2 regions of the Saccharospirillum sp. HFRX-2 genome follow, and region 2 is predicted to be linked to the other one. Evidence: predicted binding sites of a transcription regulator. Region 2 holds the regulator's gene; the other holds the start of a gene.
The links. Region 2 encodes PhoB, which activates phosphate uptake and scavenging genes when phosphate is short. Its sites were predicted from a motif close to TGTCATANNNNTGTCANA; they were not measured.

Region 1: the regulator PhoB is predicted to act here: its motif matches at 12,402-12,419, upstream of ABMA60_RS16240 (UDP-2,3-diacylglucosamine diphosphatase).

The regions. Positions count from the first base shown of each region.
Region 1 covers NZ_JBEBMU010000009.1:67,226-83,311, forward strand. The annotation lists gene ABMA60_RS16180 (MFS transporter) at 18-1,364, opposite strand; gene ABMA60_RS16185 (TenA family transcriptional regulator) at 1,738-2,475, shown strand; gene ABMA60_RS16190 (aldehyde dehydrogenase family protein) at 2,635-4,080, shown strand; gene ABMA60_RS16195 (heme-binding protein) at 4,098-4,577, shown strand; gene ABMA60_RS16200 (2Fe-2S iron-sulfur cluster-binding protein) at 4,632-5,660, shown strand; gene ABMA60_RS16205 (2Fe-2S iron-sulfur cluster-binding protein) at 5,673-5,966, shown strand; gene ABMA60_RS16210 (aspartate dehydrogenase) at 5,982-6,782, shown strand; gene ABMA60_RS16215 (calcium/sodium antiporter) at 6,810-7,748, shown strand; gene ABMA60_RS16220 (patatin-like phospholipase family protein) at 7,745-8,812, opposite strand; gene ABMA60_RS16225 (inositol monophosphatase family protein) at 8,908-9,657, opposite strand; gene trmJ (tRNA (cytosine(32)/uridine(32)-2'-O)-methyltransferase TrmJ) at 9,899-10,687, shown strand; gene cysE (serine O-acetyltransferase) at 10,690-11,478, shown strand; gene ABMA60_RS16240 (UDP-2,3-diacylglucosamine diphosphatase) at 11,533-12,345, opposite strand; gene ABMA60_RS16245 (methyl-accepting chemotaxis protein) at 12,461-14,347, opposite strand; gene ABMA60_RS16250 (ExeM/NucH family extracellular endonuclease) at 15,029-16,086, opposite strand, start outside.
Region 2 covers NZ_JBEBMU010000003.1:49,865-65,950, reverse strand. The annotation lists gene ABMA60_RS08660 (FAD-dependent oxidoreductase) at 1-478, opposite strand, end outside; gene ABMA60_RS08655 (rubredoxin) at 475-642, opposite strand; gene ubiA (4-hydroxybenzoate octaprenyltransferase) at 835-1,698, shown strand; gene phoB (phosphate regulon transcriptional regulator PhoB) at 1,808-2,515, shown strand; gene phoR (phosphate regulon sensor histidine kinase PhoR) at 2,512-3,831, shown strand; gene ABMA60_RS08635 (response regulator) at 3,796-4,716, opposite strand; gene ABMA60_RS08630 (hypothetical protein) at 4,804-5,634, opposite strand; gene ABMA60_RS08625 (S1/P1 nuclease) at 6,061-6,861, opposite strand; gene ABMA60_RS08620 (DUF3392 domain-containing protein) at 6,828-7,163, opposite strand; tRNA gene ABMA60_RS08615 (tRNA-Thr) at 7,337-7,412, opposite strand; gene phoU (phosphate signaling complex protein PhoU) at 7,528-8,244, opposite strand; gene pstB (phosphate ABC transporter ATP-binding protein PstB) at 8,262-9,137, opposite strand; gene pstA (phosphate ABC transporter permease PstA) at 9,170-10,483, opposite strand; gene pstC (phosphate ABC transporter permease subunit PstC) at 10,476-11,864, opposite strand; gene ABMA60_RS08590 (substrate-binding domain-containing protein) at 12,023-13,069, opposite strand; gene ABMA60_RS08585 (acyl-CoA thioesterase) at 13,340-13,765, shown strand; gene ABMA60_RS08580 (TIGR00153 family protein) at 13,882-14,562, shown strand; gene ABMA60_RS08575 (inorganic phosphate transporter) at 14,609-15,874, shown strand; gene mtgA (monofunctional biosynthetic peptidoglycan transglycosylase) at 15,985-16,086, shown strand, end outside.

The DNA of each region.
Region 1 (16,086 bases), on a different contig from region 2:
AACGTGGCGCGGGTGGTTCAGTGGCGCAGCCGGCGCAGGCTGATCAAGGTGGCCGCCAGACTGATCAACAAGGCCAGCAACAACGGCCACAGCATGGCACCGGGTGATACCGACCAGGCCAGCGCAAAACTGGCTGACCCCAGGCTTTGCCCCAGCGTACGCACCGTGGCCAGCACGCCCGAGGCGGTCGAGCTGAGCGACAGTTCCACCTGCGCCATCACCTCATGATTGTTCGGTGCCTGGAAAAAGCCGTAGCCCAAACCGCTGATCACCGAGGCCACCAACAATAGTGGTAATTGCAGGCTGACGGCACCGAGTAACAGCAGCAGCAAACCGACCACGAACAGCGCCAGCCCGGCGGTGGATAAAGCGGCCGGGTTGAGCCGATCGGACAGACGGCCGGCCAGCGGACCCGACACCAGCAAGGCAATCGGCCAGGGCGAGAACAGCATCGCAGCCATCAGCGGTCCGTGCTGAAAATCGCTTTGATAGAGAAACGACAGCGCCACAAAGGTCAGACCCTGAGCAGTGAACGCCAGCAGCGTCACTAGGATGGCCAGGCTGAAGCGGCGGCGTCGGAAAATCGACAAGGGTACCAGTGGATAGCTGGCGCGCCGCTCGCGACGCACAAAAAGCGCCAGAGCCAGCGCTGCGGTAACCAGCAACAAAACAGGAATCCAGCTGTCAGCGCCATGACCGAGGCGTTCCAGGCTGAGTAGCAGGCAGGCCATCAGCAGCGCTGAATAGAGCCCGCCGAGCCAATCGAAGCGCCGTCGTTGGGCTGGTTCCGGCGTCAGAGCAGTCGCGCTGAGCCAGAGCGCAGTCAGCGCCAGTGGCAGATTCAGCGCAAAGATCCACGGCCAGTCGGCCAGGTAAAGAATCACACCCGCCAGGCTGGGACCGCCAGCGAGACCGGTGGCCACCACCAACGCATTGATCGCCAATGCCTGGCCCAATCGATTGGCCGGATAAATAGTGCGCAACAGCGCTGGCCCCAGACTGAGCAGCGCGGCACCGCCCAGTCCCATCCAGATGCGCGCCACGATCAGCCAGGCAAAGCTGTCAGCCAGCAGCGCCAGGCTGGCGCCAGCGGCAAACAACAGCAGGCCAGCCAAGTAGAGGCGTTTGCGACCGATGACATAACTCAAGCCTGACGCCAGCATCAGGCTGGCAGCGCACACCAGCTGATAGCTGGTCGATATCCACACCGCCTGCGACTCAGCAATCGATAGACCAGCCGCCATGCTCGGCAACGCCAGATTCACCATGCCCAGATCGAGCACCGCGATCAGCGTGCCCAGGGCCACCGCCAGACTGGCGCGTCGATTGATGGGTGCCGTGGCGGCGGGCGATGTAGACGGCATCAGAGGTCCTGCTGGCTGGTGTAAAAATGGATGGCGATGGTATACCAATATTTTATTTCGAGCCATGGTCGACCGCTGTTCAGGCCGGTCGTCAGCGCTAAAAAGTGGGCTGAAACATTCGCTTTAATATCACTCGAATTAAGGATTTATCAGCTTTATATAAGAGTGTCCGGGCATCGATGACGACGGTTTGGGTAAAAAATCGATTTTCGTTCTTGACTTGGTGGTATACCAAAGTTAGGTTTGAACCCAGCTATTTGGTATACCAAAAACCAATTAGCCATGGGATAAGACAAACAGGGAGTACAAAACAACCGACCACGTCGAGGGTCGCGTCAGCGGCACAACGGCGTCAGGCATAAAGGTGAGAACAATGGCTGAATTGATGAACCGTGAAGAATTTCGTGCCGCTCTGGAGCAGGCGATCAAAGGCAAAAGCGCTAACAAGGCGCCGTTCAGTGTGGCCTGGGCCAGCGGCAAGCTGAGCCGTGACCATCTGTCGCGCTGGGCCGAAAACCACTATCACTATGTGGGCCCGTTCGCCGACTATCTGGCTTATATCTATGCCAACACCCCAGAGCAATACACCGAAGCCAAAGACTTCCTGCTGCAAAACATGAGCGAAGAGGAAATCAGCGGCGATCGTCACACCGATCTGCTGATCCGTTTTGCTGAAGCCTGTGGTACCACGCGTGAGCGCGTTGAAAACCCGGACAACATGTCACCGACCACTCGTGGTCTGCAAAGCTGGTGCTACGCCATCGCCATGCGTGAGCATCCGGTTGTGGCGGTCGCTGCTTTGGTGGTCGGTCTGGAATCTCAGGTGCCGTCCATCTACCGCAAGCAGACGCCTGTCCTGCGCGAGCAATACGGCTTCACCGACGAAGAAGTCGAATTCTTCGACCTGCACATCGTCTCTGACGAAATTCACGGCGAACGCGGTTACCAAATTGTGCTGGAACACGCCGACACCGTTGAGCTGCAGCAACGTTGCCTGAAGATCTGTGAAATCGGTGCGCAAATGCGTCTGCTCTACACCACGGCGCTGTACCACGATTACGTGGCCGATGAGCTGCCGTTGTCTGAGCTGGACATGGGTCAGGCTGCTTAAGCGCTGATACCGATTGCCACCACCGGTTTACCGGCCGGTCGGTGGTGTCATCCGGCGTCCGCTGCGATGACTGAATTCCTGTTGGATATTTCCCGACCGGGCTGACGATCTCAGCCGGGCGGTCGGGTTATATCCGTACTTCCCAAGGGGAGAGACACCATGACCGATTATCTGAATTACATCGATGGACAGTGGCAGCCATCGGTCAGCAACTGCCAGTTTGAAAGCCGTAATCCGGCCAACCGCGAAGAGGTCGTCGGTCGTTTTCAGGCGTCTCTGGATGCGGATGCCAAGGCGGCGATCGAAGCGGCCGAACGCGCCTTCGAGAGCTGGAAAAAAACACCGCTCGGTCAGCGTGCCAAGGTGCTGAATAAGGCGGCCGATTATCTGGAAGCCAAGGTCGAACAGTTCGCCGAAGAGCTGACCCGTGAAGAAGGCAAACTGCTGTCAAACAGCCGCATGGAAATTCTGCGCTCGGCGCAGACGCTGCGTTTTTATGCCGTTGAAGGCACTACCTTTACCGGCGAGACTTATCCATCGGACGATCCGGCGATGCTGGTCTATTCCCAGCGCGAACCACTGGGCGTGGTCAGCGTTATTACGCCGTGGAATTTTCCGATTTCCATTCCCGCCCGCAAGATCGCTCCGGCTTTGATCACCGGCAACACCGTGGTGTTCAAACCCTCTTCCGATACACCGCTGGTGGGTTTGCGTCTGGCGGAAGCCCTGGTAGCCGGTGGTGTTCCGGCCGGTGTGTTCAACTTTATTACCGGCTCTGCCAGCGATGTCGGTCAGGCCCTGACCACTCATCCGGCAATTCGCGCCATCACCTTCACCGGCTCCACCGATGCCGGTGAACGCATCCATCGCGCTGCGGGTTTAACCACCCGTACCCAGATGGAACTCGGCGGCAAAAACCCGCTGATCGTGCTCGACGACGCCGACATCGACACCGCCGTGAAGTTGACTGTTCAGGGTGGTTTTTCTCTCACCGGCCAGGCTTGTACTGGTACCAGTCGGGTGTTGGTAACACCGGCGGTCAAAGACCGTTATCTGGATGCGCTGGTCACCGCCATCGAGCAAATCCGCATTGGCGATGGCATGGACGACAGTACCACTGTCGGTCCCTTGGCGAATCAGAAACAACTCGATTCGGTGCTGCGGTATATCGAAGCGGGTAAGGCTGAAGCGCGATGGGTGTGCGGCGGTGAAAAGCTGACGGGCGGTGTTTACGACCAAGGTTACTACGTCAGCCCGGCGGTTTTTGCCGACGTTACCGGCGAGATGACCATAGCGCGTGAAGAAATTTTCGGCCCGGTGATCGCGGTGATGGAAGTGGCCGATTACGACGCCGCCATCGTCGAAGCCAACAACACCGAATACGGCCTGAGTGCCGCTCTGGTGACCAACGACATCCGCTACATCCAGCGTTTCCCGCTGGAGATCGAAGCCGGCACCGTCAAGGTCAACCGAACCACCACCGGTAATCTGGTCAACGCACCTTTCGGTGGTATCAAACGCTCCAGTACCTCGACCTTCCGCGAATCCGGTCGTACCGGTCTGGAATTTTTTACTCAGGTTAAGACCGTCTATATCGGTCGCTGAACACATCAGGAGACAGCATGAAATCGTTTTTCCGTCTGGAACTGGCCGAAGCCAAAGTGATGCTCGAAGCCGCCAAGCAAAAGTCCGAAGAAATTGGCGTGTTGGAAACCATCTGCATCTGTGACGAAGGCGGTTATCCGCTGGCCATGGAACGCATGGATGGCGCGCGTGTTACCGGTCCGCAAATCGCCTGGAACAAAGCCTTCACTGCCGCCGGCCACAAACGGTCGACGCATCTGTTCAATACCGCGCCCAACGGTCCGGCACTGCCGGGCAATGAAGCCTTCGGTATTCAGTGGAGTTTTGAAGGCAAGTTCGCCGTCTTCGTCGGTGGTTTTCCGATCGTCGTCGATGGTGAAGTTGTCGGTGGCGTTGGCCTCAGTGGTGGCAATGGCGAACAAGATACCCAAGCCGGCGTCGCCGCCTTGCAGGCACTGAGTGATTACCTGGCAAGCCAAAACAAAGAAGTGCTGGTCGCCGCTGATATTAAAAAATAAAGCCGGTCGCCACGCCTTGGCGTGGCCGGTTCGGCAAACAGAGGAGAGAGTCAGGTGAGTTACCGGATAACGCTGGAAGAAACCGACGAGAGTTTTACCGTCGCTGACGACGAGCCCATTCTGGATGCGGCCGAACGCGCCGGTATCAACCTGGCGCATGACTGCCGCTATGGCGGTTGCAGCACCTGTCGGTTCAAGTTGCTTAGCGGCGAAGTGGGCTACGAAGAAATGCCCTTTGCGCTGACCGAAGCTGAAGCCGAAGCGGGTTACGGTTTGGCGTGCCAGGCGCGCGCCAAATCGGATTTGCACATCAGCGCGACCATTCGTCCGGAAGGGTTTATTCAGCCGGATTACCATGAAGCGATCATCGAACAATTGGAATTATTGTGTCACGACGTGGTGCATCTGGTGTTGCGCATTCCGTCGGCCGCCGAGGTGATTTTTCATCCCGGTCAGTATCTCAATGTGATGCTCGATGATGGTGAACCGCGGTCGTTTTCGATGGCATCGCCGCCGGGATCGGAATTGTTTGATCTGCATGTTCGGCGAGTGCCGGGTGGGCGTTTTACCGACACCCTGATCGAACACTATAAGGTCGGCGATACGCTCGATGTGGAACTGCCACTGGGTGATTTCCGCTTGCAATCGGACGACATCAGCCGGCCGATTTTATTGGTCGCCAGCGGTACTGGTCTGGCACCGATCAAGTCGATCATCGAGTCGCTGTGTGACAACGCGCTGCGACCGCCGATGACGCTTTATTGGGGCGTGCGCAGTGAACAGGATCTGTATCTCAATCAGCAACTGACGCAGTGGGTAGAGCAGTTGGACGACTTTGACTACGCGCCGGTGTTGTCGCGCCCCGATAGCAATTGGCAAGGCCGCAGCGGCTATGTGCAGGACGCCGTTGTTGCCGACTTTGCCGATCTTTCCGGTTTCGATGCCTATCTGTGCGGTTCGCCGACCATGGTCAAGGCCGCGCGAGATTTATTCGTGCGTCATGGCATGCCGATCGAACGCATCTATTCCGATGCCTTTAATTTCAGCCACGAACTGACGGGTGAGTCGGTCGAGACGGCTTAAGCAGGTGAAGTTATGTTTGACATCGTTTTTATCAGTAACGACAACAAAACCGTATCGGTCGCCGACAACGCCAATTTATTGCGCGTCTCCTTGCGCGAACAATGCGGCATTCCGTTTAAATGTGGCGGCGGTATCTGCGGTACCTGCAAATGCAAAATCGAGCAGGGCCTTGAGAACACCGATGCCGTGAAAAAGAAAGAAGAAAAGTTGCTGACTGCTGAAGAAATTGCCAGCGGTCATCGCCTGGCTTGCCAGACCTTTGTTAACGGTGACATCGCCGTCAGTTGGCAACCGCGTGCGCGTTAAGGTCGGAGGTGCAGAATGAAAGTTGGCATCATCGGCCTGGGTACAGCCGGGCAGCAATTGATCGAGCGACTGAACAATAAACCCATAGATGGCTGTGAAATTACAGCGGTTTTAGTGCGCGATGTCAGTCGTTATCCGGCGCAAAAACGGCCCTATTTATTAACCCAGAATCGTGATCTGTTTTTCGCCGAAGGTTTGGATTTGGTGGTGGAAACTGCCGGCCATCAGGCTGTGGTTGAACACGGCGTGGAATCTTTGCGGCGTGGTGCAGATTTTGTCGTTGTGTCGGTTGGCGCTTTGGGTGAAGCGGACCTCTACGATGCCTTGCTGGCGCAAGCGCGGGCGTCGAATCGGCGAGTGATTTTACCGTCGGCGGCGATTGCTGGGCTGGATCGTATTGCCGCCGCCGCCGAAGGTGACTTGCAGCAGGTTCGGCTGACGACGCGCAAACCGGTTCGTGCCTGGCGCGGCACCTACGCCGAGACGGTGGTTGATCTGGATGCGGTGCGCGAACCGATCAGTATTTTCGAAGGTAATGCGCGCGAATCATCGCGGCTGTTTCCCGAAAGCGTGAATGTGTCGGCGGCCTTGAGTCTGGCGGGTTTAGGCTTTGAACGTACTGAAGTTCGCGTTGTGGTCGATCCAACCATCGAGCGCAATATTCATGAAGTCAGCGCTGTTGGCGAATTTGGTGAAGTGCATATCGAAGTGCAGAACACGCCGTCGCCGGACAATCCTAAAACTGGCTACATCGTTGCCATGAGCATCGCCAAGGTGCTGCGCAATCTGGCCAGTCCCATCCAGGTCGGTCTCTAGCCGTCGGTTAATTTTTTGGAGTGAATTATGTGGTTGCCTGCACTGGTCTTGCTGGCCGGTTTGGTCGTGCTTGTGTGGAGCGCCGATCGTTTTGTCGATGGCGCGGCGGCACTGGCAAAACATCTGGGCATGTCGAGCTTGATGATCGGTATGGTCATTATCGGTTTTGGTACTTCAGCGCCGGAATTGATGGTGTCGGCATTCTCGGCCTGGACCGGCAATCCCGGTCTGGCGCTGGGTAATGCTTATGGCTCGAACATTACCAACATTGCCTTGGTGGTCGGGGTGACAGCGTTGGTTTTGCCGATCCAGTCGCAGCGCTCCATCGCCCGCCGCGAGTTGCCCATTTTGTTGGGCATTACGCTCTTGGCTGGCTGGCAATTGCTGGACGGTTATTTGAGTCGTCTTGACGCGGCTTTGCTATTGCTGGTCTTTGTTTTGTTGATGGCTTATTCGATCTGGCGGGGTAGCAACGAGCCGGCGGAAGAGATGGCTGACGAGGTTAACGCCCTGCCGCTGTGGCGGGCGCTGGTCGATTTATCCTTAGGCTTGGCGCTGTTGTTGATCAGTTCGCGTGCCTTGGTTTGGGGCGCGGTAGAAGTGGCGCAAGCGTTGGGTGTCAGTGAGCTGATTATCGGTTTGACGGTCGTCGCCTTCGGTACTTCGCTGCCGGAACTGGCATCGGCCTTGGCGGCGGTGCGCAAACGCGAACACGATCTGGCCATCGGCAACGTGCTCGGTTCTGGTCTTTTTAATACGCTGGCGGTGGTCGGTATTGCCGCCGCTGTGCATCCGCTGACGGTGGCAACTGAGCTGTTGCATCGTGACTGGCTGGTGATGCTGGCGGTGACGCTGCTGTTGTGGGCGCTGGTGTGGCGTGGGCTTATTGGTCGGTTGGCTGGGGTGCTATTGCTGTTTATCTATCTGGCGTATATAGCCTGGGTGTCCTTACCCTTGTTGGCTTAACGCGCAATTTCCTCGATCGGCCGCAGCATAGCCGCCAGATCGCCGCTGTTGATCCAGTTATCGAAGGCGTCCGCTAAGCGCTGATTCTCATCGACTACGGTGCGCCAATATTTCAGTCGCGTTTTATCGCTGAGGCGTTCGAAATCCTTGCGGTCGGGAATCTTGCCGTAGGGCAGGCGGGCGATAAATTCCGGGCTCGGTGTGACCACTAAGGTGTGGCTGTAATGCTCTGCGCTGATCTTGCGCCAGGGCAGCGGTTTGTCGAACCAGCCGGGTTTCATCACTGGGGAAAAGTGCGGATAGAGCACGATGCCGTTGTCGGGTTTGAACGGCAGATCGAAATGGTAGTCGACCATGCCGCCATCGCGATAATGCCCCAGCGGTGCACCCGGCGGGTTATCAACACCGTGAATCACCACCGGGATGGCCGCGGTGGCGTGCACCGCCGAGCGGAAGTTGGCGGCGCTTAGCGCGACCTGATGAGTGCTGAAATCGTCCCAGTGCGCCAGCGGCAGTTCGCTGTCGTGGCTGCGGAATACCACGCGCTCGAAATAGCGCGGTAGAGATTTTCTGGATATCAGATTTGCCAAGGCCACCCGGCCAAAGGCCAGCGCTTGCCGGCGCGGGGTGGTGACGGTGGTGGCGCCTTTGCACAGAGCGGTAACGATGTGCAGTTGGCGTTCGGGGTTGAGGTCGGCCAGGCCGCCGGCGCCGATCATGCTGTCGATAAAATCCAGCGTCTTGGTGGTAATTTCATCGGCATCGGCGTGCTCGGTGTAGCGTTGTTCCAGGTAACCTTCTTCCAGCCGTTCAATGGCTGCGAAAGCATCGTTATTGGCGTAGGCGGTCATGCGCAGCGCGCCGATGGACGAGCCGACCAGATCAACCGGATGCGGAATTTTGGGTAGCCATTCGCGCACCAGATAGCGGTCCAGATGGGTCAGTACAAAGCATTTTGGGCCACCGGACGCGCCGAGGATGACGCGGATGTCTTTAGGTGTCAGGCCCTGTTGTTGGATGTGCTCGAAGGCGTTGCGGCCAGCGTACAGATGCAGATCGCTCAAAGGTCAGTCCCCCGCTAAATAAGCAGGGGACTATAACATGACCGTTGGTCAGTTCCGTGAACAGCTGGGTGGTCGTGACTTTTGGCCAGTCGGGCTTAGTGCGCCGCCAGCCATTGCTTGAAGGTTTTCGGTGCAGCGGCAAGCAACTCGCCTTTTTTGATGCTGGCCGGGCCGCCTGTGCGATCACCCGACAGCGCGCCGGCTTCCTGCAGCAACAGGCTGGCAGCGGCGAAATCGACCGGGTTCAGATCGTCGGCGAACGCCAGTTGCAGGCGACCGGCAACCAGGTTGGCCATGCTCAGCAAACCACAGCCCGTAACACGCACACCGGCAACGCGCTCGGCCCATTGGGCGCTGGTGGCGAAGTCGCGGGTTTCGAAGCCAGCGATGGCTTTATCGAGGCTGCCACCGGCGACGCGCACGCGACGCTCGTTCAACTGCACGCCACGGCCGCGCATGGCGCCGTATTCGTCGCCACTGGCCGGGTCGAGTAGGGCCACGGCTTCGATGCGGTCGGCACGGAAGTAGCTGATGTTGATCAGGTAGCCGGGGTAACCGGTGCGGTAGTTGGTCTCGCCGCTGATGATGTTGATCTGCCAGACCGATTCGCCGTCGTAATCACGGCTTTCATCGCGGCCGATTTGCAGGCAGTCGATGTGGTGGCGTTGGTGGGCTTTGCGGATGGCCTTGCGGGCACGCCAGGCGGCGTCTTCGATGGCTTTGCTGAACACCGTCTCACGGCTGTCGCCTTCCGCCGTCAGGGAGTCGATGTTGGCCAGGGTGTAGCTCAGTTTGTCGGCCGCAGCGCGCGCAGCGCGCAGGGCAATGGTTACGATCGGTTGCATAGGCTTACTTCTCACTCATATGACGGCCCAACCGTGCGCAATCGGGCCAGCGTTTCAGATTAGACAGAAACGCGCAGGCCGACGCAGGGTTGAGGCATGCCGCAAGGACGGGTTTGTTAAACAGCGTTCTGGAAGCTGCCAACCTTGGCGAGGTAACACGCCTGGGGCAGCCTTCCGGAAAAAGGGCGCGTATAATAGCGGCATTCGCCTCTTTCTTTAATAGCTTCGGGAAGTTTTTTTCATGTCCGAGCCGCAATCGGCCACCGTTTCCACTAACCCAGCATCGGAGTTGGACCTCAGCGCCATCCGTGTGGTGCTGGTGCACACCTCTCACTCCGGCAATATCGGCGCTGCTGCCCGCGCCATGAAAACCATGGGGCTCAGCGATTTAGCGCTGGTGTCGCCCAAAGAATTCCCGTCGGAAGAAGCCACGGCGCGTTCTTCCGGCGCTCAGGATCTGCTTGAAAACGCCCGGGTGGTCGAAAACCTCGATGACGCCATCGCCGATTGCGGCTTAGTGGTTGGCGCCTCGGCGCGCTCGCGGTCGCTGCCCTGGCCGATGCTCGACCCGCGCCAACTGGCTGATCGAATTGCCGATCATCCCGCCGGTTCGAAAATCGCCTTGCTGTTTGGCCGCGAACGTTCGGGCCTGACCAACGAAGAGCTGGCGCGTTGTCATTATCATGTGAACATTCCCGCCAACCCGGATTATTCCTCGCTGAACCTGGCGCAGGCGGTGCAGGTGCTGGCGTACGAACTGCGCATGCGTTCGCTGGACCAGGAACCGCGTCCGGCTGGCCCTTGGGGCGTGGAGTGGGATCAGCCACCGGCCAATGCCGATCAGTTGGAAGGGCTGTTCCAGGCGTGGGAGAAGACGCTGGTTGAAGTCGATTTCCTCGACCCCACTAACCCGAGAACCTTGATGAATAAGGTGCGCAGGCTAATACTGCGGGCCCAACCCGATGAAGTGGAAGCCAATATCCTGCGTGGCTTTTTGACCCAGGTCGATAAATCCCTGAGGAAGCGTTGATCATGTTTAATGGTGTGAAGGAAGACATTAAAAGCGTCTTCGACCGTGACCCCGCCGCCCGCAACTGGTTCGAAGTACTGCTCAACTACCCGGGCCTGCATGCGCTGCTGTTGCACCGGCTGAACCATCGGTTGTGGAACTGGAACCTGAAAACGCTGGCGCGCTGGATGTCGCAATTTTCCCGCTGGCTGACCGGCATCGAAATCCATCCCGGTGCCAAGATCGGTCGTCGCTTCTTTATCGACCACGGCATGGGCGTGGTGATTGGTGAAACCGCCGAGATCGGCGACGACGTCACCATTTATCAGGGCGTCACCCTGGGTGGCACCAGTTGGAAAAAAGGCAAGCGGCACCCGACGTTAGAAGACGGCGTTATCGTCGGCGCCGGCGCCAAGGTGCTCGGCCCGTTTACTGTCGGCCGCAATGCCCGGATCGGCTCTAATGCCGTAGTGACCAAGGAAGTTCCGGAATCGGCCACGGTGGTGGGCGTGCCTGGTCGTATCGTTAAGCAGGGTGGAGAAAAGGTTCTGCCGTTCAGCGAACAGCAAAAAGCCATGGCCGACAAAATGGGTTTCGATGCCTACGGCGTCTCCTCGATGCCCGACCCGACGGCCCACGCCATTAAAGCCTTGCTCGATCACATTCATGCCCAGGACGAACGCATCAATTCCATCTGCAAGTCGATGAAACGCCTGGATGCGAGTTATAAAGCGCTGGATGCGCCGGAGTTGAGCGATGAAGATTTCGCACCGATTGAAGATTCGGACCGGTCAGCCAACAGTGGTGGCTGAAGACTAAAGAATAAAAAAAACGCGCTCTAGGGCGCGTTTTTTTATGGCCGTAGATCAGCTGTGAGCGATAGGTTGGTTGTTTGGCGCTTGCCAGGTCGGCGACGGATGCAAGTGGGTTCCGGTTTGAGCGTGGGGGACTTCGAGCAGTTCCAGGCTGCCATCTTGGTGTTCGAGCAGGGCGGAGCAGCTTTCTACCCAGTCACCATCGTTGGCGTAAACAAAGCCATCGTTGATGCGCAGTTTGCTTTGGTGAATGTGGCCGCAGACGACGCCTTGAACGCCTTGCTCACGGGCGTAGTGGATGACCTTTTCTTCAAAGCTTTCGATATAGGCGCGGGCTTTTTTCGATCGCATTTTCAGTGCGCCGGGCAGCGACCAATAAGATTTACCCAGCCAGGAGCGCAACCGATTCAGGTGACGGTTCAGGGTGACCACGGTCTCATAAGCCCATTCGCCGATGTGCCACCAGAAATGTCCGCAGTAGATATCGTCGTCGAAGCGGTCGCCGTGCAGCAGCAAATAGCGTTCACCACTGGCGGCGGTATGAATGGCTTCGTGTTCGACGCGCACCGGGCCCAGGTGCGTATCGGCGAAGTGGCGGAAAAACGGATCGTGATTGCCCGGTACATAGACCACTTCGGTACCGCTTTTGGCTTTGGCAAGAATCAGTTTGAGGATGCTTTCGTGATGCTTGTGCCAGCGGCCCTTGCGGGTGCTGAGCTTCCACAGGTCGACGATGTCGCCGAGCAGATAGAGGTAGTCGGTCTCGGTGTTGTTGAGAAAGTCGGCCAGCAAATCCACCTGGCTGTTGGGGTTGGCGAGGTGAATATCGGATATGAACACAGCGCGAACGCGACGTTGGGTCATGGCTCAGTCTCCCATGGCAGAGTTAGGCCAAGGCTAGGCTGGGCGGATGAAGCTAGGGTGACAGCATCATGACGCTTTGATGAATGCGATGACATCTATGCCAGTATTCACCGGGCTAAAAATTCTCCCAACTATCCTCGTCATCATCGAGTTGAGGTTGCAGTGACGGTTTTGGCCTGTTAATCGCGATAGTGTTGGATGTTAATGGGTGCACAGAAGCGTGTTTAGGTGATGATTTGTTGGCGTTAGTAGGCGCTGTGGGTTTAATGCTGTGAGCAGTATGGTCGCTCTCGGTCAGTACAAATCGGTTTACATTTTTGGTTAATAAATCTGCTTGGCTTAATAGATTTTCAGAGGCCGCTGCAGCTTCTTCAACAAGGGCGGCGTTTTGTTGAGTCATTTCATCCATTTGGCTGACGGCCTTATCGATTTCATCCAACCCGGATGATTGTTCTGCAGAGGCGCTGGCGATCTCAGTCATAATGTCATTGACCTGCTTGATCGCAGTCACGACCTCTCGCATGGTGTCACCGGATTTATTGACTAGCTCATTGCCATTGTTGATTTTCCCCGCTGACTCGGAAATGAGATCTTTAATGTTTTTTGCCGCATTCGCTGAGCGTTGCGCTAAGGTTCTTACCTCCGATGCAACAACCGCAAAGCCTCGCCCTTGTTCGCCCGCTCGAGCAGCCTCAACCGCAGCGTTAAGTGCCAGGATATTGGTTTGAAAAGCAATGCCATCGATCATGCCAATGATATCCGCAATTTTTTGTGAGGATTCATTGATGGAGGCCATGGTTTTCACCACGTCTTCTATTAAGTGACCACCATCCAGAGCGATTGTTACTGCGTTGGATGCCAAGTTGTTAGCCTCTTTGGCATTGTTGGCATTTTGGCGAACAGTCGTGGTTAGCTCCTCCATACTAGACGCTGTTTCTTCCAGACTGGAAGCTTGTTGCTCAGTGCGGTTAGAAAGGTCTGTGTTGCCATTGGAGATTTCGCGAGCACCGTTATACACCGCATCAGATGCATTTTTAATATTGACGATGATCTCTGTCATGGTATCAAGCAGTGAGTTTACGCCTTCTGAAATACTGAGCATCATGTCGGATTTGTCTGCCGTTGACACTCGTTGGGTAAGGTCATTATTAACCGCGGCATTAATGGCTGTATTCACCTGGCTAACGGTCAGTTGAAGCTGTTGTTCAGCTTCGACTTCAGCCGTAATATCCGTGGCGAATTTCACTACTTTGTAAGGCGTACCGGTTGCGTCAAAAATAGGGCTATAGTTGGCTTGTATCCAAATAACTTTACCGTTTTTATGAACGCGCGGAAAACGGCCGACAAAATGTTCGCCCTTAGCGAGGCTATCCCAGAAGTTGCGATACTCCTCAGATTTTTGGTATTCGGAATCGACAAACAAACGATGATGTTTGCCTTGCACTTCATTGAGCGTATAGCCAAGAGCGTTTAAGAAATTGTCGTTTGCTGAAAGTATGGTGCCATCCAGTTTAAATGAGATGACCGCTTGAGATTTGGATATGGCTGCTAGTTGACTTTCATAATCGCTAGTTTGTTGTTTCTTCGCAGTGATATCAGTGGCAAATTTAACGACTTTATAGGGTTTTTTGTTGGCATCAAAAATAGGGTTGTAGCTGGCCTCAATCCAGACTGGCTGACCGTTTTTCGAGTAGCGACAGTATTCACCACTTTGAAATTCACCATTACGCAATTTAGCCCAAAAATCTTTGTATTCCTGGCTATTGCGGTAGGTGTTATCGACAAAAATGCTGTGGTGTTGGCCTTTAACTTCCTCTAACGAATAACCTAAAGCGTTCAAGAAGTTGTCATTGGCCATTAAAATATTGCCATTTAAGTCAAACTCAATGACGGCGAGTGAGCGAGATAAGGCGTCGAGTTGACCTTGAGTATTGATCCAATCATCTTTGGCGATAGTTACTTGCTTACCACCTGATATTTTTGCTAACAGGTTTTTTAACATGGTAGTAACCTTTATGTGAGTCTTGTTTACTTTTAAGCCATCAAGATCAGCTGCAAAGAATGTGTGTCTTTATGTGCCTTTGGGTCGTTCGATCTTATCGCTGGATGGCGGTTTTACACTGTTAAAAAAGATGACCAGTGGATTTCCCAATGCGGTAAGTTCATAGAGGAAGCGACTATCAAACACCACTGGAAATTCAAATGCGGGTTTACTGTCTTCGGTTTCTAGGGTCATCTCATCTGAAACGCTCTAAACAGTAACCTTCACTACACCTCTATTTCGTCTACATCGCATAATGAGCGTAGTCCATTTGTCAGTAAGTGGTTTCACGCCTATCGAATTTAATTAAAAAATCCACATATCGGCGTGATATTGTCAGCTAACGGCCACCTCATTTAATAACATTCGGTAACCTAACTAGCGTTCACGTAAATTGGCGTATGCGCTTTTGTGGTGGCTAATGAGTCACCAAGATAACTTTTACCTTCATCAGGCCAATGGCATAGGGTTTATCGTTTGATTTAAGAGTGAAGCACGTTTTTGCAGGCATTCAAGGCGCATTGCACGGTTTAGGTGATGCGCTAGGGGGACGGATGACAGCGGGACGAGAGAGTTGTGACTGTTTGGTGATGAAATAGACATAGAACTTGGGGCCGTGGATACGACCCCGAGAGTTATAGATCAGTGCCTTGGCAGTTGCTGCGTCAGGCTGTCGGTGGCACCGCTGTTATCGGTGACCGTCAGGGTGACCTCGTTGCCTGGCTGGCGCTTAACCTGGCCAATCGACAGCAGTTTCCAGCTGCCGTGGAAACTCAGGTTGCCGACCTGCCAGTGTTGGTCGGTCAGGTAGCCATCCGGGTCTTGGCTGTCGCTGATAAACAGATACCAGAACAGAATTTTAAAGACGCGGAAGCTGGCGACGGGCGGGGCGTTCATGGCCACATCGACAATTACCGGATCGTGGTCTGACGAGCGGTAGGCATTCGGTGCGTAGAAGCTTTCCACCTGAGCCGGCGATTTGTAGTTGGTGTTGTAGTCCAGTGCCAGCGGTTCGTCGGTGTTGATGTGCCAGTCCTGGGTTTTCAGCACTTTGTCGGCCAGTGAACGGCTGGCTAAGGCGTGGTCGAGGTTGCCCGCTGCACCGTCAAAGACATAGGAGTAGTCGCCAGCGGATTTCAGCGAAGCGTAACCGGCGTCAGCCAGGGTCTGGATCGGGTCTTCCATGCTATAGGCGTTAAGGTCACCCATGATCAGTACATCGCTGTCGACGACACCCGTTGGGTTGTTATCCAGCCATTCGGCCATGGCCTGGGCGGCGCGGGTGCGGGCAATGTTATAGGCGCCCTGGCCGTCGCCGGTGGCGCAGTCGTTGTAGTCGGCGCAGTCGCCGTCACCTTTGGATTTGAAGTGATTAACCACGACCGTAAAGCGGTCGCCGCTGGCAGCGTGCTCGAAGCTTTGCGCCAAAGCGGGACGGTTTAGATCGTCGATAAACAAGGGTTCGCCTTCATCGTCCAGCGGTGAGCTGTTGCTGTCGAGAATTTGCGCCAGGTTAACCGGCGATACCACCTCCGGCCGATACAGCAGACCAACGGCGATGACATCGCTGCCGATCTGGCTGACACCCGGGACGACGTAATCGTAGTCGTTGCCAGCGCTTTGGGTGGCGTTCAGGGCGTCGGTCAGTTGGGCGATGGCACTGTCGGCGCTGTAGCCGTCGTTTTCAATTTCCATCAGGC
Region 2 (16,086 bases):
TCAAGCCAGCGCCCATAATGGTGACCTTGGAATGGCCGTCCAATGCCTGCTGGAAGGCGGCGAAGTCATGACGATCATTCACCCGGCAGATTCGCTCCAGCGCATTGCCTTCCAGTGGTGGCTGCAAAGGTTCAGCACCCACGGCCAATACCAGTCGACCCCAGGTCTGCGGCTGACCCTGGCTGAGCTGCAGCGTGCGAGTCACGGTATCGATAGCCGTCACTTCGGTGTGCGTCAGAATCTGTGCCTGGAATTGTTCGGCAGCGACCTCAGCGGTCATCTGCACCAGATCATCAGCGGTCTGCTGTTTGCTCAGTGCATTAGAAAGGTTGGGCTTGTAATAGCCGGCGCCGTCATCGGCGGTGATGATGACCAGAGGGGTGTCGCTGTCATGCTTGCGCCATTCCCGCACCAGCGTATAAGCCGCCAGGCCGGAGCCCAGCACCACCAGCGGGGCAGACGTTGAAGTCGGTTTCATGCCAGTTCAATCATCTCGAAATCGGCCTTACTGGCACCACAGTCGGGGCAGTACCAATCTTCAGGAACTTCTTCCCAGGGTGTTCCGGGTGCAATGCCTTCATCGGGCAGGCCTTCGGCTTCATCATAGATAAAACCGCAGACGATACATTGCCATTTCTTCATTTTCGCCTCTGTTGCAGCGAGCGCAGTCGGGGGATGGGTTGGTGCGTTGGACGCAGAAACTACTGACAGCAGCCGCTAAAAGCAAGGCAGTTGTTATCACTGGCAAATGCCCAAACCCGTGGATACACTGGCCGCCGTCGACTGGCCCGGGTAGGACACGGGCTGCTAGCAACCGGTCTGAACGGAACCATTATGACCCTCTCAGCTTGGCCCCATTACCTGAAACTGACCCGACTCGATCGCCCCATCGGCATCTATCTGCTGTTATGGCCGACGCTCACCGCCTTGTGGCTGGCGGCCGGCGGTTTACCCCCTATTCATCTGGTGCTGATCTTTATTCTGGGCACCGTGGCCATGCGCAGCGCCGGCTGTGTCATTAACGATTACGCCGATCGTCATTTCGATGGCCACGTTAAACGCACCGCCACCCGGCCGCTGGCTCAGGGTCTGGTCAGCGAGCGCGCGGCCTTAACCTTGTTCGCGGTATTAACGCTGATCGCCTTTGCGCTGGTGCTGCTGACCAACCGCACCACGGTGTTGATGTCCTTCGTCGGGCTGTTTCTGGCGGCGCTTTATCCGTTTATGAAGCGCCATACCTACCTGCCGCAACTGTTTCTGGGCGCGGCCTTTTCCTGGGCCATTCCGATGGCCTACACCGCCGTGGACGCGCCTTTTACCGCCGCTACCTGGCTGCTCTATATCGCTAATATTCTGTGGACGGTGCACTACGACACCCTCTACGCCATGGTCGATCGCGATGACGATCTGAAAATCGGCGTTAAATCGACCGCCATTCTGTTCGGCGATGCCGACCGCTTAATGGTCGGTCTGTTGCAGATCATGACCTGGGTCGCCTGGTTGTTGTTGGGACTGCACGCCGACCTGGGGCTGTTCTGGGGCCTGGGTCTGGCCGTAGCCGCCGGTTGTTTTGTGTTCCAGCAGTGGTTGATTCGCCATCGCGAACGCGACCCGAGCTTCCGCGCCTTTCTCAATAATCACTGGGCCGGGATGGCGCTGTTCGTCGGGGCGGTGATCGATTTGGGTACGCCGCTGTAGCAGCCGCTCTCTGACGCATTGCAGATTTTTGACAATCTGATGAAAGCTGTAACACTGCTGTCATCAAAGCCGCGTCTAATAGTCACGAACGTGATAGCCGGGGTTACTCATGAACGCTCGCAGCATTCTTATTGTTGACGACGAATCCGCCATTCGTGAAGTCATTGCCGCCGCTTTGGAAATGGCGGGTTACCGCACGCTGGAAGCGGCCGATGCCACCGAAGCCCATGCGCTGGTGGTCGACCAGAAACCGGATCTGATCCTGCTCGACTGGATGATGCCGCAAGTCAGCGGCATTGAGCTGGCACGGCGTCTGAAGCGTGATCCGCTGACCGCAGAAATCCCCATCATCATGCTCACCGCCAAAGGCGAGGAAGATCACAAGATCACCGGTCTGGAAGCGGGTGCCGATGACTACATCACCAAGCCGTTTTCACCGCGTGAACTGGTCGCTCGTCTGAAAGCCGTGTTGCGTCGCGCTACACCGGCCGGGGTTGATGAACCCATCGAAATTCAGGGTCTGACACTCGATCCAGCCAGCCACCGCGTTTACGACGCCAGCGGCGAGTTGAGCATGGGCCCGACCGAATTCCGCCTGCTGCAATTCTTTATGAGCCACCCAGAGCGTGCCTACACCCGATCGCAACTGCTCGATCAGGTCTGGGGTGGGAATGTCTATGTCGACGAACGCACCGTGGACGTTCATATTCGCCGCCTGCGTAAAGCCCTGGGCTCGCCGCACGAGGCGCTGGTGCAGACGGTGCGCGGCACGGGATATCGCTTCTCCACCAAAGTTTCGGCACAATCGGCTTCATGATCCGAGATATCCGTCGGCCTTATTACCGCAATCTGCTGCTCTTCTTCGCCGCCGTCGCCACGGTCGGCTTCCTCTTGGGTTATCCGCTTCGGGCGTTGTTGGTGGCGTCCCTTGGCTGCCTGCTGTGGCAGTTGTTTCAGCAAGGCCGCTTGATCCAATGGCTGCGCAATGGCGCACGCTCCGAACCACCCGACGCCGGTGGCCTCTGGGGCATGGTATTCGATCACTTCTACAGCGTGCAGCGCGATCATCGTCAGCAAGTGCGGCACCTGCAAAACGTCATCAGCCGCATTCAGACCTCCACCCAGGCGCTACGCGACGGCGTTATCCAGCTGGATCGTCAAGGTGCGCTGGAATGGTGGAACCCGGCGGCCGAAGCGCTGCTCAGCCTGAAGCCTCAGGACCAGGGCCAGTTACTCACCAACCTGCTGCGCGATCCGACCTTTGTGCGCTTCTACAACAAGGGTGAAATGAGCGAGACGGTGCAGCTGGAAAACCCGGCCTTTCCGGATCGCTACATCGATGTTTCCATGACCATCTACGGCAAGGGCGAACGCCTGCTGTTGATCCGCGACACCACGCGCATCAAGCAACTCGAGCAAATGCGCCAGGACTTCGTTGCCAACGCCAGCCACGAACTGAAAACTCCGCTGACGGTGCTCAAAGGTTATCTGGAATCCATCCTCACCTTCGGTGGCGATCTGCCACCGGCGCTGAGCAAGGGTCTGACCAATATGGAAGCCCAGACTCAGCGCATGGATAATCTGGTGAACGATCTGCTGGTACTGACGCGGCTTGACGCCGAAGTACAGCATTCGGTGCGGCAAAGCGTGAATGTGGGTGAATTGCTGGAGAAAATTGCCGCCGATGCGCGCGAGCTGTCGAACGATCGCGGCCATCGCATCAGCGTGCAGCTGGACAGCGACGCCGCCTTACAGGGCGATGCCTCAGAATTGCACTCGGCGATCAGCAATCTGGTTTATAACGCCGTCAATTACAGCCCGGACGGCAGCGATATCGAACTGAAATGGAAAGCCTCGGCGGCGGGTGGTTTTATCGCCGTTCACGACCAGGGCATCGGCATCGACCCACGCCATATTCCACGCCTGACCGAACGCTTCTACCGGGTCGATCCGGGCCGTTCCAGCGCCCGTGGCGGCACCGGTCTGGGTCTGGCCATCGTCAAACACATCCTGCAGCACCACCAGGCACGACTGGACATTGCCAGCGTGCCGGGGCGCGGTTCGGTGTTTACCTGCTGTTTCCCGGCCGAGCGGGTGTTAGCGGCTGCGGAACGCTCCGACAAGACGGCTTAACACCGCCATCTTATCTTCGTCCTCATCGACAAACTTGACGCTGACGCGGGCGCGTCGGCAATCCTGACTGGGTTCCTGCAACGCAAGTCCAGTAACAAAACCATTAACCCGCGCCACCACACCTTCTTGTTCGGGGGCCTGGATATCGACCACCACCTGCTCGTGCAACACCGGCGGGTAGGTATCCTCAAAGGCGATCTGCACCGCCACTTCGTTCAGATTGATGTCCCGCAACAGACCCGCCCAGATCGATTGATTAGAGCGCAACGACACCTGCCAGTTCATCTTCTTGCGGTTCTGAGGAATCGGCGGGGCATTATTGTTGTTGGCCGAGGCCACCAGCTTGCTGCTGGGCGAGCCGGCAGTCAGCAAACTGGCCGCCGATGCCTGCTCTGCCGGCTTGCCACCCGTCAACAAGCTGGCTGAATCGTCACTGGATTTAGTCTGATTCATGGCCGAACGGCCTTTGAGAATGGCGCGAATCAGGTCTCGGTGATTGACCGACAGGGCTTTGAAAATTTTGCGCAGCAGCTGTTCGTTACTGAACGGTTTGCCGATGTAATCGTTAACGCCCGCTTCCACGGCTTTCACCACGTGGTCTTTATCGCCACGACTGGTCACCATGATAAAGGGCGTTTTATCTTCAGCTTCGACCTGCTCGCGATTACGCAGCCATTGCAGCAGTTCCAGGCCGGACAACTCCGGCATTTCCCAGTCACACAACACCAGATCGTAGCGTTTCTTGACCAAGAGCGCCTGAGCCTTGCTGCCGTTGACGGCCTCATCGATCTGACACTGGGTAAATTGACTGCGCAGAGCGCGCTTCACCAGATCCCGAATAAAGCCAGCGTCATCGGCCACCAGAAAATGTAGTGTCTGCAGCATTCCTTCCTTTCCTGAAAGAGCGGGCCAAGCCGCCAATAAATGTCGATGATAGTGGTTCAGGCTAGTTCAAGGCCAGCCTGTCTACCACTAGTCGGGATCAATTTGCAGTTGCCAGCGGTGAGCATCCGGCGTGATACAACCCAACTCCACCGAGCGAAACCGCATGTCGCGCTTCAGTGCACGAATGCCTTCAACGACCTCTTCGGGCGTCGCCACCGACCAGTAAATGGCCCGCACCAGATCACGGGCTATCGGCAAGGCGGGCTTGTCGCGATACTGCGGCGTGGTCTTAGCGGGCATCAACAACCGCCATTCCTGGTTATCGGCCTGGGAGACATGATCTTCAAGTAAACCCGGAAATGGATTATCCGCACTGACTTTAAAACGATGCGCCTGGCCATAGCGCACCGGCGCCAGCAACGACGGCCGCTCCTTAGTGCTGGCCAGCGACTTGTGCGCACTGTTCAACGCCACCGCCAAACCACTGAACCCCTCCGCCAAATCGCGCCAGCCGGCGTAGCACACCGGCGATGCGAATAACCGCAGCAACCGACCCTGGCCTTGCCAGCCGTTGTCATAATGCGGCTGCTCGCCATCCTGATGACGGCGCGCAGCGGCACGAATATCGGCCTCGATGGCACCGCCCTGAGCGCGAAAATGCTCGAAGCTGAGCAGGCCACGCACCGCCTCCGGCAGCGCTTCATACTGACGCTGCCACTCCGCCTCCATGGCCTCTTCGGAAACCGGACGCTGCTGCTGGCGCTGCTGCAGCCAGCGATCAAACTGCGCAAAGGGATAGGCCAGCGGTGCGCCCGGTTGCATCGGCAAATAGCCGGCCTTAAGCCAACTCAGCCAAGCGTTGGGGCCAAACGCATGTAAGCGCCCTCCGGGGCGGTCTGCTTGCTGGTTTTCCGACATGGGATGTAAGACTTTTCCTACAAAATGCGTACGCAAGCCGGTTGATTACACCGGCGCTTTTCATGGGTGCGCCAGACAAAGCGCCCGGCAACGGACCTGACCACTGAATCGCCTCCGATCAGCGACCGGGTACCACCGCAGTGTCCGTCAGGCAGGCCATATAATAACCATCGTGTTGTGGATGAACACCCGGGAAGCTCGCGGCAGGATGCCCAGCCACGGGAAGGCGCACAGATGCAGGAACCAGGACCGATACCGGGATTGGTATTTCAGGAAAGGGGCAGGACGCTCCTGTGCCAGGATGGCACCCGTTCAGGTACGAACGGCGCCTTTGGGCGGCGACAAGGGGAGGCTCGCCTCCCCTTGCAACTCGTCCGGCAACACGCACCTAATTCATCAGCTCACGCTTACCAACCAACTGCCCACTTAAGCATCGCCATAAATCGTATTCAACAGCGCCGCCAAGCGCACCGCTGCTTTTTTCAGTTGCACCTCTAATACCGGCAACGCCTCGCGTCGATAGGCGGCATCATATTCGCCGCGCACCGCCAGCGGATAGGCCACCTCCATGGCAATCTGATGCGTCTCCCAGGCCCAATCGACGACGCTCATCGAACTCAGCCACTGCTGCGCTTCTTCGTCGGTAATCTCCCGCTGATAACGCTGCGCCGTGGCAAACACCGGTGCATCCAGCTCGCGGTACAACGACTGGGTCCACACCCAGTTCAGGTTAACCCGCTCCAGCTCGCTGGTTTTCAGCGCAATCAGCCGCCCGGCCTGGTCACGCGCCAAACCCGCATTTACGGGAATGTGCAGGTCGGTCATAAAGTGAATCAGATACTGCAGCGCGCGGCGCTTTTCCGCCTTCTCATAGCTGTTGCGGATCAGCACCAAGCGGCTTTCCAAAATGGCACCCACCACACAGCGATTGCGCGGGCAGTGTTTGGCAGCCTCAAAGCCTTCATCCTCGGCATCGAACAGCACGGTGCGCAAATCCTCCGCCGGCGCATGCTCTTCCGCCCAACTGGCCAGGTTGACCAGATCGGTGCGCCAGTGCGGCCCATAGAGATCTTCCAGGCCGGCACGGGCTGCCTCGTTCAGCCGCAACTCCGCCAGCTGCACCACCAGCCGGTGGCCCTGCTCGTTAAAGGCGCTGGCAGAACCGGCCAGGCACAGCAGCAGCGCTGCCAGAATCAGCCGCGGCGACTGTTTTTCTCGGCGAGCCAACCGACCAGGAAGAAGGTGATAATAACGATCGGCGCCAGCCAGTAAGGCCCGGCCGACAGCAGAATGCGACGTACGAAGGGAATCAAAAAGACGGTCAAGGCACCGTATCCAAATGCACATAGGGCTACAAACACCAGAGTCCGAATGATGAAGTGCGCGCCCCGTATCATGCTCCAGACGGCGCGATTAAGGTTATTACCATAGATCACCAGCAAGGTGGCGACCAGAGCCGCCGCGACAAAGGTCAGATGCGGGCGGATCAAGCCGGACAGATACGCCAGCAGGTCGGTCAGAACAGACATGAATTGCTCCATCAGCCAAAGAATTCAGTCAGACAACACTGTCCAACAACACAACAGCCGATGACTCTACCACAAGGATAAAAACACCGGCATGACAGCGTTCGCGACTTGAGCGAGAGGAAAGCGAAGGCCAGAAACGACAAAACCCGCACAAGGCGGGTTTTGGGAAGAAGTGGTGCCGGCACCAAGAGTCGAACTCGGGACCTACTGATTACAAGTCAGTTGCTCTACCAACTGAGCTATGCCGGCAACGGCTGCGTAATATAGTGATTTGCAGTCGGGCCGTCAACATCCATTGCACAACAAGCAGTTGATTCCCAACGGTTTTTCAGCCTGAGCCGGTTGCCCGGCTCAGCTGCAGATATCAGCCCTTCTTGACCTGGGCAGCAACCTGCTCCAGGGCTTTGTGGCGGACGTCCTTACCTTGCACCAGGAAGATCACCGATTCAGCCACGTTGCGGGCGTGGTCGCCGATGCGTTCCATGGAGCGCAGTGACCACATGACGTTCAGGGCGCGACTGATGGAGCGCGGGTCTTCCATCATGGTGGTGATCAGCGAGCGGATCGCGGTGCCGTATTCCAGATCGACGGCTTTGTCCTGATGCAGCACGCTCAGGGCGCTGTCGGCGTCGAGTCGCGCGAAGGCGTCGAGTGAATGCTGCACCATCTGGCGCACCTGTTCGCCGATATGGCGCAGTTCCACGTAACCCTGAGGACCAGAGCCGGTATCGGCCAGTTCCAGCGTATGACGTGCGACCTTGGAGGCTTCGTCGCCGATGCGTTCCAGGTCGTTAACCGCCTTGGTGACGGCGATAACGAAACGCAGGTCAGAAGCCGCCGGATGACGTCGCGCCAGAATGCGGGTGCACTCTTCGTCGATGTCGATTTCCATGCTGTTGACCGTCTGATCGGTCTCAATGACACGCTGCGCCAGAGCGGTGTCCATGTCCATCAGCGCTTTGATGGCGTCTTCGACCTGCTGTTCAACCAGGCCGCCCATCTGCATCAGGTTTTTGCGCGCCTCTTCCAGTTCGGCGTTGAACTGAGTGGAGGTGTGCTTATCGAATTGCATCTTGTCCATGACGTTATCCTCTGGGATCAACCGAAACGACCGGTGATGTAGTCTTCGGTGAGTTTGTGGCTGGGCGAGGTGAAGATATGGTCGGTTTCGCCAACCTCGATCAGTTTGCCCAGGTGGAAGTAGGCTGTGCGCTGAGAAACCCGCGCCGCCTGCTGCATGGAATGCGTCACGATGGCGATGGTGTAGTTCTGCGACAGTTCAGCGATCAACTCTTCGATGCGCGCTGTGGCAATAGGATCCAACGCCGAACACGGCTCGTCCATCAAAATCACTTCCGGCGAAATGGCGATGGTGCGCGCGATGCACAGACGCTGCTGCTGACCGCCGGAAAGACCGGTCGCCGGCTTGTCCAGCCGGTCTTTGATTTCATCCCACAGACCGGCTTTACGCAGCGCGGTTTCCACCACTTCATCCAGCTCGGCGCGACGAGACACCAGGCCATGAATACGCGGGCCATAAGCGACGTTGTCGTAGATCGATTTGGGGAAAGGGTTCGGCTTCTGGAACACCATGCCCACCTTGGCGCGCAGCGCGACCACATCCATATGCTTTTTATAGATGTCTTCGCCGTCGAGCAGAATGTCGCCCTGAACGCGGCAGATGTCGATGGAATCGTTCATCCGGTTCATGGTGCGCAAAAAGGTCGACTTACCACAGCCGGACGGGCCGATCATGGCGAGCACTTCGTTCTTGCCGATGTCCAGGCTGACGTTGTCGATGGCCTGAGCATCGCCGTAAAAAACGTCGACCGAACGGGCGCTCATGCGCGGGTCGTCAACAAGGGCCGGGCCCACGGTGCCTTCCCAGTTTTCCAAAACGGGATGGCGGCTTTCCGGCTTGCTGATGGCGTTGTCGTCCATCGATTGATCCGTGTACTGGTTTGAAATTGTCATCTGTCACTCTCCAGTTCTAGCAAGGTCTGGCCTTACCAGCGACGCTCGAATTTTCTACGTAAAAAGACGGCCAGCAAATTCATCACTGCCAGGAAGCCCAGCAGCACCATGATGGCGCCCGATGTTTTGGCGATAAAGGCCCGCTCGGGGCTGTCCGACCAGAGGTAAACCTGCACCGGCAACACCGTGGATGGGTCGGTAAAACCGCCCGGAATATCGACGATAAAGGCAACCATGCCGATCATCAGCAGCGGTGCCGTTTCACCCAGCGCCTGCGCCATACCGATGATGGTGCCGGTCAGCATGCCGGGCATGGCCAGCGGCAGAACGTGGTGCATGGTCACCTGCATTTTGGATGCACCCAGGCCGGTCGCGGCTTCGCGAATCGACGGCGGCACGGCACGAATGGAAGAACGCGCCGAGATAATAATGGTCGGCAGCGTCATCAAGGTGAGTACCAGACCACCGACCAGCGGCGCCGAACGCGGCAGGCCGAAGAAATTGATAAAAACCGCCAGACCCAACAAACCAAAGACGATGGACGGTACCGCCGCCAGGTTATTGATGTTGACTTCGATGATGTCGGTCAGGCGATTTTTCGGCGCAAACTCTTCCAGATAGATGGCCGCTGCGACGCCGATCGGGAAGGACAACAGCAAGGTCACCACCAGCGTATAGAAAGAACCCACCACCGCGCCCCAGATACCCGCGGTTTCCGGGTCACGCGAATCACCGTTGGTGAAAAAGACCGTATTGAACCGACCTTTCAATTCGCCGGCTTCTTGCCAGCTGTCAATCCAGCCCAGTTCCTGATTGCTGATGCGGCGTTCGGACTCCGGCAAATCGCGGTCGATGATGCCTTTGCGCAGCAAATCCAAGTCATCATCAGCCAGCACCCAGAGGCGCTCGGTCTGACCCAGCAGTTCGGGATGAGCCTTAAGACGGTCGCGCAGTCGGTATTCGGCCGAACCACTGACCAGAGACGTCAGCGCGCGCGTATCCTGACGGCCGGACACCTCCGGGAAGCGGTCCAACAACGCCTGGCGCACCACACTGCCGTAATCGCCCTGGCTCAATTGATCCGGATCGGTGGCGTCGTCGATGTACAGCACTTGCGGATCGTAGGTGACTTCCAGCTCCACATAGGTGGTCCAGAAAGCCGACAAACCCTGGCTGAAAATGGTCGACAACAGGATCACCAGAAAGCCCAAACCGGCCGCGATGGACGCAATACCGTAGGCCTTGAAGCGCCACTCGCGGGCATAACGCGCCTTGAGTTTGGCGTGCAGACGTTCCTGCTTGACGCTTGCCAGTCGTTCGATGGCGTCGAGTTTTTGATCAGTCATATTGCTCGCGGAACCTCTTCACGATCGCCATGGCGACGACATTCAACATTAGGGTGGTAAAGAACAGCATCAGACCCAGCGCAAAGGCGGACAGCGTTTTCGGGCTGTCGAATTCCTGGTCGCCGACCAGCAAGGTGGCGATCTGCACGGTCACGGTGGTCACCGCTTCCAGCGGATTGGCGGTCAGGTTGGCAGCCAGACCGGCCGCCATCACCACGATCATGGTTTCACCGATGGCGCGCGACGCCGCCAAGAGAATGCCGCCCATGATGCCCGGCAAGGCGGCTGGGAAAATCACCTGACGGATGGTTTCGCTGCGCGTTGCACCCAAGCCATAAGAGCCATCACGCAGGCTGTTGGGAACCGCGTTGATAACGTCATCGGACAACGAAGAAACGAAAGGAATGATCATGATGCCCATCACCAGACCGGCGGCCAGCGCCGATTCGGCGGAGACGCCATCGAAGCCGATGCCGGCAAACACATCGCGCACCACCGGCCCCATGGTCAGTGCCGCGAAGAAGCCGTACACCACCGTCGGAATACCGGCCAGCACTTCCAGCAGCGGTTTGATGATGCTACGGACGCGCGGTTTGGCGTATTCGGCCAGATAGACCGCCGACATCAAACCGATCGGCACCGCTACGAACAAGGCGATGGCCGCGATCATCAGCGTACCGACGAACAGCGGTATGGCACCAAAGGCACCGGACGAGCCGACCTGATCGGCACGAATGGCGATCTGCGGGCTCCATTTGGTACCGAAGATAAAGTCGAAGAACGGAATGGCCTGGAAGAAGCGGATGCTCTCGAACAATACCGACAGGATGATGCCGATGGTGGTAAAGATGGCGATGGTCGAGCACAGCAACAGCAGGCTCTTCAGAACGAATTCAAACTGCGGGCGGGCACGCAAGGTCGGCCGCGTGACCAGCCAGCCGACCACAGCACCGGCGATCATGGTCAGCAGCGTCAGCACCACTTTGAACAACTGACTGCGCTCACGCATGTGCTCAAGCAGTTCGGCGGCCTGGATCAACATCGGATCGGAACCGGCCAACAGCGAACCGGAGTTGATGTTCTGAATTTTGGCCAGCGTCAGGTTCATCTGCGGCGAGCCCATCTGACCGTAACTGTCCGGCAGAAAATCCATCACAGCGTTGATGATGATGCGTTCTTCCAGGCCAACCCAGACCATCAGCAACAGGAAGCCGGGCAAGACAGCCCAGACCGCCGCCATCAAGCCATAGTAGTTAGGCAACGAATGCAGGTATTTGATCTTGGCAGCACCGCCGACCAACTGGATGGAACGCGCCCGACCCAGGGTGTAAGCAAGCGCCGCCAGAGCCACCATAACCAGCATCAGCGTCGAGGTTTGCATCAATAGAGCTCCAAAGTTAGCGATATGTCCGGGTTAATCAGCGCACGCCCTGACTAACCCGGAAACACCTGACGGTCGACTATCTCTAACCACCATGTTGAAACAACAACGGGAGAGCCAGTGGCTCTCCCGATCAGTCACTGCATCAAACCGGGCGCTTAGAGTTCCAGCGGTTCCAGATTGTCGACAGCCTTTTTCATGCGCGAGTATTCAGCGTTGTCCAGCGGGATCAGACCACGGTCAACCAGGTAACCGTTAGAACCGATGGCACGACGGTTGGTGAACTCGGCAACGTATTCTTCAACACCCGGGATCACGCCAACGTGCGCTTTCTTAACGTAGAAGAACAGCGGACGGGAAACCGGATATTCACCACTGGCGATCTGTTCGAAAGTCGCTTGCACGCCTTCTACAGCAACGCTCTTAACGCGGTCAGAGTTCTGGTCCAGGAAAGAGAAACCGAAGATGCCCAGGGCAGTCGGGTCGTTTTCCAGACGAGAAACGATCAGGGTGTCGTTTTCACCGGCTTCGATGAAAGCGCCGTCTTCACGCATGGTAGCGCAGACTTCACCGAACTTGTCTTCATCGCTGTCTTCCAGAGCGGCGATGGCGTCAAATTCAGCACAGCCTTCTTCCATAACCAGTTCAACGAAGGCGTCACGAGTACCGGAAGTCGGCGGCGGACCGAAAACGCGAATAGCGTGGTTCGGCAGGTCGCTGCGGATGTCACTCCAGTTTTCGTACGGGTTTTCTACCAGACCATTGCCGTTCGGGTTCGGCACAGTAGCCGCCAGCGCCAGGAACAGTTCGGCTTTGGAAACGTTCATGCCTTCGCCGTTAACGCTTTCAGCAACAGCGATGCCGTCATAACCGATCAGCACTTCAACAACTTCTTCTACGCCGTTCGCTGCACAGGTTTCCAGCTCGGAAGCCTTGATGCGACGAGAAGCGTTGGTGATGTCAGGAGTGGATTCACCCACGCCCTGGCAGAACAAACGGATACCACCACCAGAACCGGTTGATTCGATAGTCGGGGTAGCATAAGAAGTGGTCTGACCGAACCGTTCGGCCACAACAGTGGCGAAAGGATAAACGGTCGAAGAACCGACGATGCTGATCTGGTCACGGGCTTCGGCAAAAGCGGTGCCGGACAGAGACGCGGCCATAGCTGCCACCAGGGTGGCGCCAATCATTGTTTTCTTCACTGGTAACCTCCAGTTAGTTCATCACTGAGTGAAGCCCCGACCTTTCCCCTTGGAAACGCCAGTGGCTTCATGGGCTCGCAAGGGATGCTAGGTGCGTCGGATGACAACTGTATGAACTAAAGATGACAGTATTATGACAAGCTGTCATTGTCGTCTTTGCGACTATCAATGGCCGGTTTTTGACCATATCCAAGCCACGGCGACGCCGTTATACTGGCGCTCTTATCAAAACAACTATCCACCCAACAACGACAATAACGAGCCAGAGTCATGAGCAAACTGGACGCCACCAATCCAGAACCCCGCGGTGAATTGCAATTACGCGTCGTCGCTCAACCCAAAGACACCAACACCAACGGTGATATTTCCGGTGGTTGGCTGGTCACTCATATGGATATGGCCGCCAGCGTTGCCGCCGGTCGCATCGCTCGGGGCCGCACCACGACTATGGCCATCGGCGATATGGCCTTTGTCCGGCCGATCAAAGTCGGGTCGGTGATCTGCTGCTATACCCATATTCTGGGCATGGGCCGTTCGTCCATTCGCATCGGCGTGGAAGTCTGGTGCCGCATGCCCGAAGACGCCGAGCGACAGAAGGTGACCGAGACCGAATTCGTCTACGTCGCCATCGACGAACAGCGCCGCATTCGGGCGCTGCCGCAAGCGGATCTGGAAGTCAGCCTGAGTAATCACTGAGGCGGACGCACCCGCCGTGCTGTTTTGTTGTCCGCATTTTCTGCGCTGATGACATTTTTATTACAGAAAAAGGCCTCTATAATGCGCGCCCAGTTCGCATAACAGAGGACAGCGACATGGCTGCCGACAGTCCATTGATGGCGCTGTTTGGCCGATCTCCGGTCAAGCCCATTCAAGAGCACATCAAAAAAGCCCACGCCTGCGCCGAACGCCTGCTCGACTTTTATGACACCGCGCTCAGCGGTGACTACCAAGCTGCCGAACAGGTTCGCCTCGATATTGCCGGATTGGAAAAAGACGCCGACAAGCTGAAAAAGGACATTCGGGTTCATCTGCCCAACAGCCTGTTTATGCCGGTGCCCCGTTCGGATCTGCTCGAACTGGTCACCCAGCAAGACCGCCTGGCCAACCGCGCCAAGGACATCGCCGGCATCATGGTCGGTCGTGAAATGGCCATTCCCGCACCGCTGCAACCGCTGATGCGTGAATACCTGGAAGCGGCCATCGCGACCAGTGCCAAGGCCGCCGACGCTTTGGCCGAACTGGACGAATTATTCGAAACCGGTTTCGGTACCAAGGAAATCACTCTGGTGTCCAAACTGATCGACGCTCTGGATGATCAGGAACACCGCACGGACGAATTGGAAATCAACATCCGCAAGGCCCTGCGTGCCGTGGAATTGGATCATCCGCCCATTGAGGTGATGTTCCTCTACCGCGTCATCGAGTTGATCGGCGATCTGGCCGATGTCGCTCAGCGCGTAGGCGCCCGCCTGCAAATCCTCATGGCTCGCTGATTCAGCGGGCCTTTCTTTTATGTATTGTTAAGACAGAGGACAGCGCATGACCATCATTGCCGAATATGGCCCATGGTTCGTTCTGCTCGCCTGCGTTTTTGGTTTTTTCATGGCTTGGGGTGTTGGCGCCAACGACGTCGCCAACGCCATGGGTACCTCGGTCGGTTCGCGCGCCCTGACGGTGCGCCAGGCCATCGTCATCGCCATGATTTTCGAGTTCGCCGGGGCATACCTGGCTGGCGGTGAAGTCACCGGCACCATCCGCAAAGGCATCGTCGATGCGTCGGTGCTCGAAGGCTCACCCGAATTATTAGTCTACGGCATGATGTCGGCACTGCTGGCCGCCGGGATCTGGTTGGTGATCGCTTCCTATATGGGCTGGCCGGTCTCGACCACTCATTCCATTGTCGGCGCCATCGTCGGTTTTGCCGCCGTCGGCATCGGCGTCGACTATGTGCAGTGGGGCAAGGTAACGACCATTGTCATGAGCTGGGTGATATCGCCACTGCTCTCCGGCACCATTGCCTTCCTGCTGTTCCGCTCTGTTTATCGCCTGATTCTCAATACCGACGATCCGTTCGCCAACGCCAAGCGCTATGTGCCGGTTTATATGTTCCTGACCGGTTTTATCATCGCCATGGTGACGCTGACCAAAGGTCTGAAACACGTCGGCCTGCAGCTGTCCTTCCTGTCCAGTCTGGCGCTGGCCGCGCTGGCGGGTCTGGTGATTCTTGGTCTCGGTCTGCTGATGCTGCGCCGCGTTCAGGTTGACCCCGAAGCCGACCGCGCCTTCCGTTACGCCTCGGTTGAACGCGTTTTTGCCGTGTTGATGATATTCACCGCCTGTGCCATGGCCTTCGCGCACGGCTCTAACGACGTCGCCAATGCCGTGGGACCACTGGCGGCGGTCATTAATGTCGTTGCCAATCACGGCGATATTGCTGCTCAGTCGGCGATGCCAGCCTGGGTGCTGCTGATCGGCGGTGCGGGTATTGTCGTTGGTCTGGCGACCTTTGGTTACAAAGTGATGGGCACCATCGGGCGTCGCATTACCGAGCTCACGCCCAGCCGAGGCTTTGCCGCTGAGCTGGCTGCCGGTACCACCGTGGTGCTGGCCTCGGGCACCGGTCTGCCGATTTCCACCACCCACACTCTGGTGGGGGCGGTGCTCGGCGTCGGTCTGGCGCGCGGTATTTCCGCACTGAACCTGAGGGTTATTGGCACCATCGTCGCTTCCTGGGTGGTCACCCTGCCCGCCGGTGGTTTGCTCGCCATCCTCTTCTTCTTTATGTTTAAAGGCATGTTCGGCTAAGCCGGGCAGACGTCACCGGAACGTAAAAGCGCTGTTTTGTGAGCCCGATCGGCTCACAAGGCGGCGCCGGTCGATTATAATCCCGCGCCCTTTTGAACCGCCGGCTGTTCATGTCGAAACTGTCGTTCACATCGTTGTTGCGAACTCTGGCGCTGTGTTGCCTGTCGCTGGTGTTGTTCAGCCTGTTGCTGACGGTGCCGCTGCGCTGGATC